DNA from 3 places in the Acidovorax sp. GW460-11-11-14-LB4 genome. Region 3 is predicted to be linked to each of the others. Evidence: predicted binding sites of a transcription regulator. Region 3 holds the regulator's gene; each other region holds the start of a gene.

Region 1 (3,267 bases), on a different contig from region 3:
CCTATGGCACGCCCAACATCCAGGCGCTGACGCGGGCGAGCCGCGCGTTTTACGACGCGCCGCCGGCGGAGTTTGGCGCTGACCCCATCCTCTCACCCCGGGGCGTGGTCTATGTGGCCGGGCCGGACCAGCTGGACCTGCTCAAGCAGACCTACGACGAAGCGCACGCCACCTCGCCCAATGTGCAATGGGTGGACAAGGCTGAGCTGCTGGCGATGCTGCCCTGCCTCAAACCCGAGGCTGTGGCAGCCGGCATGAGCGAGCCCGAGGCGGCCGACATTGATGTGAACGCCCTGCACCAGGGCTACCTGCGCGGCCTGCGCCAGCGCGGCGGCCAGGTGCTGACGAACGCCGAGGTCATGGCTGTGCGCCGCGAGGGTGATGTATGGCAAGTGACGCTGGCCGATGGGCGGGTGTTTGCTGCCCCCACCATCGTCAATGCTGCGGGCGCCTGGGCCGATGTGGTGGCGGGCCTGGCCGGTGTGCCACCCATCGGGCTGGAGCCGCGCCGCCGCACGGCATTCACCTTCCCGGTGCCCGAGGGCATGGATGCCACCCACTGGCCAGCCGTGATTGGCATCGACGAGAGCTTTTACTTCAAGCCCGACGCGGGGCAACTACTGGGCTCGCCGGCCAATGCCGACCCTACACATCCGCACGATGTGGTGCCGGAAGAGCTCGACGTGGCCACCGGGATTTATCACATCGAGGAAATGACCCGCTTCCAGATCCGCCGGCCGTCGCACACCTGGGCCGGGCTGCGCTCCTTCGTGTCGGATGGCGACATGGTGATCGGCTGGGACAACCACGTGCCCGGCTTCTTCTGGCTGGCCGGGCAGGGCGGATACGGGATTCAGAGCGCGGCGGGCGCCTCGTTGCTGGCGCGGCAACTGTTGCGGGGCGAGCCGCTGGCCGACGAGCTGGTGCGCGAGGGCCTGGGTGTGGAAGGGCTGTCGCCTGCGCGTTTGCGCTGAGGTGCCCAGACGGGAGGGGCTCAGCCTCTCAGGCGAAGGTGTTGACGTTGGTGCCCAGCGTGCCGCTGGTGGCCAGCTGGGGCTGGGGCATGGACTGCTGCATGGCGTCGATCATGGTGGCGGCCGATACGGCCTGCATGTCCAGCGCCTTTTTCAGTACCACCATGTTCAAGGCGTCCGACGTCTTGGCGCTGGCCAGATTGGTAGCGGTGTTGACGATGCTGTTGGTCAGGGCGACGTCCATGGTGACTCCTCGGGGCAATGGAGGGTTATCGGCGCGGCAGAACGCGGCTTGAGCGTTGTTACATGTTCAGCGGTCGTGGACCTGCTCTGTAGTGCTCCGCCTAGTCCAGCGCGGGTACCCCAAGGGCTGGGCAGGCGGCCAGGTCGGAGGCGTGGGTGTGTGGCAGCTGGCGGGCTGCGTCGCGCAAGGCGGTGCGCAGGCCTTCTTCCAGCGTGGGGTGATAGAAGGGCATGCCCAAGAGGTCGTGCACTGTCAGTTGCTGCTGCACGGCCAAGGCCAGCAGGTGCGCCAGGTGCTCGCCGTCAGGGGTGCACAGCTCGGCGCCCAGCAGGCGACCACTGGCATGGTCCGCATAGACGCACAGGCGTCCATGGTTGCGCTGGGCGGTGCGGGCACGGCCCTGGTTTGTGTAGCTGGCGGTGCCGGTGACGGTGCTGTGCGCGTCCATGTCGGCCACGCGCGGTCCCACCACGGCCACGTTGGGGTCGGCGAACACGATGGACAGCAAGGTGCGCCGCCGAAAGCGCGTGGGAGTGGTGGCCAGGGCGTTCAGGCCTGCAATATGGCCTTCATCGGCCGCCTCGTGCAGCAACGGGGCGTGGGTGTTGGCGTCACCCGCCAGAAACACCGGCAAATTGCCAATTTGCTGGGTTTGTGGGTCTACGGTGGGCAGGCCGCGCGCATCCAGCGGTACGCCCAGTGTCTCCAGTCCCAGGTGTTCAATATTGGGCACCCGGCCCATGGCGGCGATGACCTGGTCCACTACCACGCGGTTGGCGCCGCTGGCGACTTCAATGCCTCCAGGCACTTCGCGCAGCTGCGCCTCGGCGCCCATGTGCAGCACCATGTCCTGCTTGAGCAGGGCCGCCAGCTCGGCATTCAGCGTTGGGTCGCTCAAGCCAGCCAGCGTGTGGCCAGTGGTGAACGCAGCCACCTGCAGGCCCAACCGCGCGAGCGCTTGCGACAGCTCCACTCCAATCGGGCCCATGCCGATCACTGCAATGCGGGGGCCTAGGGTTGGTTGTTCGAACAAGGTGTCGGTGGTGAGCATGCGGTCGCCAAACGCCAGCCATGCCTCGGGCACACGGGGGCGTGATCCCGTGGCGATGATGATGCTGCGCGTGGCGTAAGCCGTGCCATCAATGTCCACCAAACGCGGCCCCAGCAGCGTGGCGCGCCCTGGCACCTGGTTGCTGCCCAGTTCATTGGTGGCTTTGAGGGCGCCCGCCACGAAGTCGTCGCGCAGTGCGCGCACGCGCTGGAGCACGGAAGGCAGGTCGGCGGTCAATGCACTGGCGCCCCGAAGGCCAAATGCTTCAAAGGTGTGGCGACGGTGAAAAGCGTTGGCCGCCTCGATCAGCGCTTTGGACGGCATGCAGCCCACGCGGGCGCAGGTAGTGCCCCAGGGGCCTTCATTGACAATGAGGTAGCGGTCGGTGCGCTTGCGCACTTCACGCAGCGCGGCCAGGCCCGCCGTGCCTGCGCCAATGATGATGGTGTCGAGCGGTTGGGCCATGGGGCTTTCTCGGAGTCTGAAAACCCGGAGTGTGACGCGCGAGCCGCCGCAACGTTGTAGGCGCACAGGCCGTTTCAGTGAGGCCGATGAGGGCGCTTGCGCGCATGTGAAAACCGAGCTTGTTGCCCTTTGGGGGCCGGGTCTCGGCGTCCGGTCAGGCCTCGGGGTCCGTCCAGCCCACTCGGCCTTGCCCGTGGTCGTTGATGCGTTGGACAAAAGGGGCGGCTTGCGTCTGGGGCAGGCGCAGCTGCAAGGTGACCAGCGTGCCATGCTGCACGTCCACCAATTCGGCGCCAGCAGCTTCAATTTCGCGGCGCAGCAGGCCTTCCAGGGCATAGGGCACCTGGCACTGCAGCAGGGCCATGCGCTGCAGCGTGACCTTGGGGGCCGTCAGCAGTGCCTGGGCAACGGTGTCGGTGTAGGCACGCACCAGGCCGCCCGCGCCCAGCTTGACGCCGCCAAAGTAGCGCACCACCGTGGCCAGCACGCCTTCCAGATCCTGGTGGCGCAACACGTCCAGCATAGGGCGGCCG
Region 2 (3,267 bases), on a different contig from region 3:
GGACGAGGCACGCTACCTGGCGTTCTACGACGCACTCACGCAACTGCCCAACCGCCGCCTGCTGGTGGACCGACTGCAGCAGGTGCTGGTCAACGGTGCGCGCTCGGGCCTCACCACGGCCGTGCTGTTTGTGGACCTGGACAACTTCAAGACCCTGAACGACACCCGGGGCCACGAGGTGGGCGACCTGCTGCTCAAGGACGTTGCCCAGCGCCTGCGCAGCTGTGTGCGCGAGCAGGACACCGTGGCCCGCCTCGGAGGTGACGAGTTTGTGGTGGTGCTGCAGAACCTGAGCAGTGACGCCCCCGAGGCCGCCGCGCAGGCGCGCACGCTGGGCGAGCTGATCCTGGCGCAATTGCGCCAGCCCTACGAGCTGGCGGGGCACGAACACCACTTCACCGCCAGCATCGGCGTGACCCTGCTCAATCACCAGCGCGACTCGGTGGACGAGGTGCTCAAGCAGGCCGACATGGCCATGTACCGTGCCAAGGACGCCGGGCGCAACACACTGCGCTTTTTTGACCCCGACATGCAGCAGGCCGTGAACCGCCGCGCCCGGCTGGAAACCGAGCTGCACAACGGCCTGCGGCGCGCGCAGTTCCTGCTGCTGTACCAGCCGCAGGTGGACAGCCAGGGGCGCGTGACCGGCGCAGAGGCCCTGGTGCGCTGGCAGCATCCGGTCCAGGGCATGGTGCCGCCGTCGGAGTTCATTCCGCTGGCGGAAGAATCGGGCCTCATCCTGCCACTGGGGCACTGGGTCATGGAAACCGCCCTGCGCCAGCAGGCCCGCTGGCAACAAGACCCGCAGTTTGCGCAGCTGAGCCTTGCCATCAACGTGAGCGCACGCCAGTTTCTGCAAGACGACTTTGTGGCCCAGGTGCTGGCGCTGGTGCAGCAGACCGGCGCCAACCCCGCGCAGATCAAACTGGAGCTGACCGAAAGCCTGCTGCTGGACAACGTGGACAGCGTGATCGCCACCATGCGCGCCCTCAAGGCCCATGGCCTGGGGTTTTCGCTGGACGACTTTGGCACGGGCTACTCGTCGCTCAGCTACCTCAAGCGCCTGCCACTGGACCAGATCAAGATCGACCAGGGCTTTGTGCGCGACGTGCTGCTGGACGCCAGCGACGCGGCCATCGCCCGCTCCATCATCGCGCTGGCAGGCAGCCTGGGCCTGTCCGTGATCGCCGAGGGGGTGGAGACCACCGCCCACTACCAATTTCTTTTGGCCCATGGCTGCCAGGCTTTTCAGGGCTACCTGTTTGGCCGCCCGCTGACGCTCGAAGACTTTGAAAGCCGGGTGCGGCAAGAGGTGTAGCTGGGGGGCGGAGACTGCCACCACGCCAGCCATCGGGTACCCGGCGAAAGGAAACAAGAAAAAGGGCAAGGCAACATTCAAGTTCTCTTTCCATGGCGTCGATATCTCTGTGTGGAAGCCCTGGAGGTGTCCCATGAAGATTGAATCGTCCGCCCTGCAGATGCAGGCCCAGCACGTTGCCAGCCGCGTGCACACCCAAAGCAGCCGCTTTGAAGCCTGGGTCGGCGAGCGCCGCCCCACCAGCGCCCCTGGCCTTACCCGAGCGAGCCCGGCCGTGCAAATTTCCAGCGCTGCACGCGTGGCCCGCGCCGCCCAGGAGGCCATCGACCCCACCCATGCCGCAGATGCCGCGCCCGGCAGCAGCCCCAGCGACGGCCTGACACCCCAGCTCGCCATGATCCGCGACCTGATTGCCCGCATGACGGGCGTGCAGGTGCGGGTGTACACCGGCCAGACGGATCCCGCACTCTCCCCACCCGCCAGCCGCCCCGCGACAACGCCGACCGCCGATGCAGGCCGTCCCCGTGCCGGGTGGGGCCTGCTGGTGGAGCAGCGCGAAGTGGTCGTAGAAACCGAAAGCACCCAGTTTGCCGCCCAGGGCATCGTGCGCACCGCCGACGGGCGGGAAATCCGCTTCAGCCTGCAGCTGGATATGCAGCGCAGCTACCGCCAGGAATCATCGTTCAGCCTGCGCCTGGGCGACGCTGTGGCGGTAGACCCGCTGGTCATCAACTTCGACGGCTCGGCCGCGCAGTTGCAGGACCTGCGCTTTGCGTTCGACCTGGACAGCGACGGCCAGACCGACAATGTGCCCCTGCTCTCAGGCAACCGGGGCTACCTGGCCCTGGACCTGAACCACAACAGCCGCATCGACAACGGCCGGGAGCTGTTCGGCCCCGGCACCGGCAACGGCTTTGCCGAACTGGCCGCCTATGACAGCGACGGCAACGGCTGGATTGACGAGGCGGACCCGGTCTTTCAGCAGCTGCAGGTGTGGACTCCATCGGCGGATGGCGCCGAGGGCGCCGAGGGCGCCGGCAGCCTGCGCACCTTGGCCGACGTGGGCGTGGGCGTGGGCGCACTCTCCACCAACGCCGTCGCCACCCCTTTTGCCCTGCGCGCCGCCGACAACGCCAGCCTGGGCACCGTGCGCTCCACCAGCGCCTACCTGCGGGAAAACGGCAGCGTGGGCACAGTGCAGCAGGTGGATCTGACCGTCTGACGGTATTGCAGCGCCAGCCCGTTACTATAATTTTTATAGCTTCACAGGCATGAAACACTAGCGCTTGATGGCAATTTAACTTAAAAAAAGTCCAACGGTATCAATGAGCAACCCGACGGGAACTCCGGGCTTAGCACTCAATCAGAGAGAGTGCTAATATCATGGCTTAGAGGAAAGGATTCCCGGAATGAACATTCAATCTGGAACCGCGACGATGTCTCTGGCGCCCGCCAATCCCTGGGCGCTGGTGCCCCCCTTGGGCAATCTGGACGCCTACATTTCGGCCGTCAACCGCCTGCCGCTGCTCACGCACGAAGAAGAGCAGACCTACGCACGCCAGCTCAAGGACAACAACGATCTGGACGCCGCCGGCCGGCTGGTGATGTCGCACCTGCGCCTCGTGGTTTCGATTGCACGCCAGTACCTGGGCTACGGACTGCCCCATGGCGACCTGATCCAGGAAGGCAATGTGGGCCTGATGAAGGCCGTCAAGCGCTTCGACCCCGACCAGGGCGTACGCCTGGTGAGCTACGCCATGCACTGGATCAAGGCCGAGATCCACGAATACATCCTGAAGAACTGGCGCATGGTCAAGGTGGCGACCACCAAAGCGCAGCGCAAGCTGTTCTTCAACCTGCGCTCCATGAAGCAGGGCTTCAAGGCCGATGCCTCAGCCGCCGATGCCGCCACGCACCGCGACACCCTGTCGGACCATGAGATCGACGCC
Region 3 (3,267 bases):
AGGTGAAAGTGGTGGCTCAGGGGCCGGGCTATGCGGTCAGCTCTGCGGGCCAGGCGTTGACCGCAGGCTCTGTCGGGCAGACTGTGCGCGTGCGCATGGAGAATGGCCGTATCGTAAGTGGAACTGTGAATGATTCTGGGACAGTGGATGTCACTCTGTGATGACGCCCCGGTAATAAATGGCTAAAGTCCGGGCCAAATGGGTCGAAAACATTGCTACTGATGCCCCACATCCAACGGGGTGGTGGAGAGAGCGATGAAGATAGGTCAAACACCGGAACTGCCGGGCGGGTTGCCGCCGACGGGGCTTGCCAAGCAAGCCAAGGCCCCAGCCAGCGCTGCTGAAGGAGCCACCAAGGACGCACTGATGGCGTCATCCGCCGGTGTGCCTGTCACTGTGTCCACCGCGGCCCGGGCGCTCAGCCCTGCCACCCGCAGCACGGCAGATTTTGACGCGGGTAAGGTCAAGGCAGTGCGCGCTGCCATCGAAAAGGGTGAATTCTCGGTCGACGCCGAAGCCATTGCCGACAAGCTGTTGTCCAACGCCCAGGAGATCCTGTCCCGCTCGCGGGGTTGACCGGCGTTTTGCTCCCGGGCGCAATCCATCGCACAATGCGCCATGTCTCTGGAAGAATCTCTCTCGGCTGTTGAGCAGCTGATCGAACAAGTCTCCGCCGCACTTCTCGCGGCCGACCCTACCTCCCTGGAAAAAAACAGCACGGCCTTGCGTGATGCAGCGGCCGATTTTTCGCGTGCGCTGGAGCAGGCGGCCGCGCGGGGGGCGCCCTTGCCGGCGTCGCTGCAAAAGCGCGCGGATGCGATCCGCAGCATGCTGATCCTGCACCGTGAAAGCCTGGCCCGGTTGGCCGCCAACACGGACCGCCAAGCCGCCGGCCTGTTGCCCCCCAATGCGGCGGCTACCTATGGCGATGGCCTGGGGGCGCGCGGAGCCGCGCCGGGTGTGGCGCGCATCTACCGCTCTGCAGGCTGAGCGGCATCCATTGTTCTGAAGGGGTTGTGGGCCCGGTCGCGAAAAGCGGCGGCTCGTAACCCGACCCTCCGCAACGACCTGTGCGGCGCCTGTTTTCCGCCGGTGGGGGCGCTCAGTGCGCGCGCATCTTGGCCCGCAGCCGGGCAATGGACTGGCTGTGCAGCTGGCACACGCGCGACTCGGTGACGCCCAGCACGGCGGCAATTTCCTTGAGGTTCATGTCATGTTCGTAGTACATGCCCATGATGTGCTGCTCGCGCTCCGGCAGGGTTTTGATGGCGTTGACCAGTGACGTCTTGAGCCGTTGATCACGCAGCAGCTCCACCGGGTCAGCCGCACTGTCGGCAACGTGGCGGTCCAGAAACCCATCCTCGTCATCGTTGCCATGCGTCATGTCTTCGAGGTACACCAGCTGGGTGCCCCGGACCTTGCCCAGCAGATTCTGGTAGTCCGCCAGGCTCATGCCCATTTCGCTGGCTATTTCGGACTCCAGCGGGCTGCGTCCCAGCTTTTGCTCCAGCCGGTGCACAGCGTGTTCAATGTCTTTCTGGCTCTTGCGCGAGCTGCGGCTCATCCAGTCGCCCTCGCGCAGCTCGTCGAGCATGGCGCCCCGGATGCGTTGGGTGGCAAAGGTTTCAAACTGCACGCCCTGTGCCACTTCGTAGCGCGACAGGGCTTCGGCCAGCCCCATCATGCCGACCTGGATCAAGTCATCCAGCTCGACATTGGGAGGCAGCTTGGCGATCATGTGGTGCGCAATCCTCCGGACCAGCGGTACATGCTGGCGGATCATGGCATCGCGATCAAGCTGGCCTTTGGCGGTGTACATAGAGAGGGTGTTATGCACTGGTAGGGCGGGTATGCGATCTTGTTCTGGAGCCGCTTGGGGGTGCCATCACCCGATCTTTTTCCGCCGCCCGGGGCCAGCAACTTGCCAGACCGTGGGGAGCGTTTCGGGTCAACGTGCGTACGTAGAGGTGCATCACAGGCTCTGGTCAGTGGCTCCGGACAAAATGCGCAGGCATGCCTGTCAAGTTGCTGGGTGTCAGCGCAGCCAGCGCTCCGTTCATAGTGCCCGCATTTTCCAGCAGTTGCAAGGCCAGGCGCTGAAGCTCCTGGGGGTTCTGAGTGGCAATGGTGGTGGTTCGTATCGGGCCGCCCAGATGGCGCTCGGCACATGCCTGCAAGGTCATCAGCTGGGACTGGGCCTTGCGGCGTTCGGCGGCGGTGTTGCCGTGCAGCAAAGCGGCCACCATGCAGGGCAAGCCAGTGTGTAGCGCAATCTGCTTGAGGCTCTTGTAGCTGGTCATCACGCCCGCTGCGCCACTGCCCATGACCACCAGCGGCACCGTGGCCGTGTGGGTGAGCAGGGGCCCCAGGGTGGAGGCTGGTGCGTGAATCACCATGAGGCCGTAAGTCCTGAAGCAGGGCAGCAAGCTCTCCATGGGCGAGCGTGTGCTGCCGCTGGCCTTGCGGCTCAGGTGCTGCAGCCCCTTGGCCGCTGGAATCACGGCGAGGGAGGATGCGGTGGCGCCCAGGTTCAGGCTGGCGCCGTCATTCCACGTTGCATGTTGCAGCAGGTGCAGCAGCCCGGGGCTGTCGTCGGACTCCTGCGCCGTGCCGTCGAGTACCACCACCGGATAGCCCAGCCGCTGCAGGCTGGCGCAGATCTGCCATAGCGTTTCCAGGCCGCTCGCCGTGTTGCCCTGGCTGGCGACTGCCAGCAGCCGCAGCTCTGCCTGCGGGGTGAGGCTGTGCAGGCTGGCCGCCTGGTGAAAACCCAGATCAAGCATCGACCAGCCCCCCCTCCGTCACGGTGTCAGGAGAGTGCGAGAAGAAGAAGTTCAGGTCCGTGGCCTTGGGGTCGAAAGCCGACTTCGCCGGCGACCGCATGGAGGCGCTGATGAGCTGGTGGGCGTTGGCACGCTCCCAGTCCTCGGGCACGCGCTGGCCGTTGGTCACGCCGCGCAGCACCATCTGGTGGCGGATCAGTGCGTCGATCGCGGGGCCCAGCTTCACGGCTTCGTCCACCTTGGACAGGATGGCCTGCTGCGAGCCGTCGGTCTTGAAGGCGGTCAGCACGTCATCCAGCGTGTCGCCATGGCAGCCGGCGTTGAGTACCAGCAGGCGGTTCACATGGGGCAGGTCCAGCACATCCAGCATGTCGCGCTTGCGGGGGTCCCTGGGGGCCACGCCGGTGGTGTCGATCAACACCATTTTCTTGCCGCTGAGCAGACCCAGCAGGTCTTGCAGCGCGGCGCGGTCGTGTGCCAGGTG

Evidence for each region. Region 3 encodes FliA, which starts transcription of late flagellar genes. Its sites were predicted from a motif close to CTAAAGTTTNNNNNNNNNNNGCCGNTA; they were not measured.
Region 1: the regulator FliA is predicted to act here: its motif matches at 1,245-1,271, upstream of AC07X4_RS00585 (YjfB family protein).
Region 2: the regulator FliA is predicted to act here: its motif matches at 1,396-1,422, upstream of AC07X4_RS07345 (SPM autocatalytic domain-containing protein).

What each region holds. Positions count from the first base shown of each region.
Region 1 is NZ_JBWKYJ010000001.1:129,923-133,189, reverse strand. Features, by position in the region: gene AC07X4_RS00590 (NAD(P)/FAD-dependent oxidoreductase) at 1-974, shown strand, start outside; gene AC07X4_RS00585 (YjfB family protein) at 1,003-1,218, opposite strand; gene AC07X4_RS00580 (dihydrolipoyl dehydrogenase) at 1,319-2,734, opposite strand; gene AC07X4_RS00575 (IMPACT family protein) at 2,889-3,267, opposite strand, start outside.
Region 2 is NZ_JBWKYJ010000013.1:2,543-5,809, forward strand. Features, by position in the region: gene AC07X4_RS07340 (EAL domain-containing protein) at 1-1,318, shown strand, start outside; gene AC07X4_RS07345 (SPM autocatalytic domain-containing protein) at 1,452-2,540, shown strand; gene rpoH (RNA polymerase sigma factor RpoH) at 2,728-3,267, shown strand, end outside.
Region 3 is NZ_JBWKYJ010000092.1:6,473-9,739, reverse strand. Features, by position in the region: gene flgA (flagellar basal body P-ring formation chaperone FlgA) at 1-161, shown strand, start outside; gene flgM (flagellar biosynthesis anti-sigma factor FlgM) at 256-576, shown strand; gene AC07X4_RS21870 (hypothetical protein) at 619-990, shown strand; gene AC07X4_RS21865 (RNA polymerase sigma factor FliA) at 1,103-1,819, opposite strand; gene AC07X4_RS21860 (hypothetical protein) at 1,986-2,783, opposite strand; gene flhF (flagellar biosynthesis GTPase FlhF) at 2,776-3,267, opposite strand, start outside.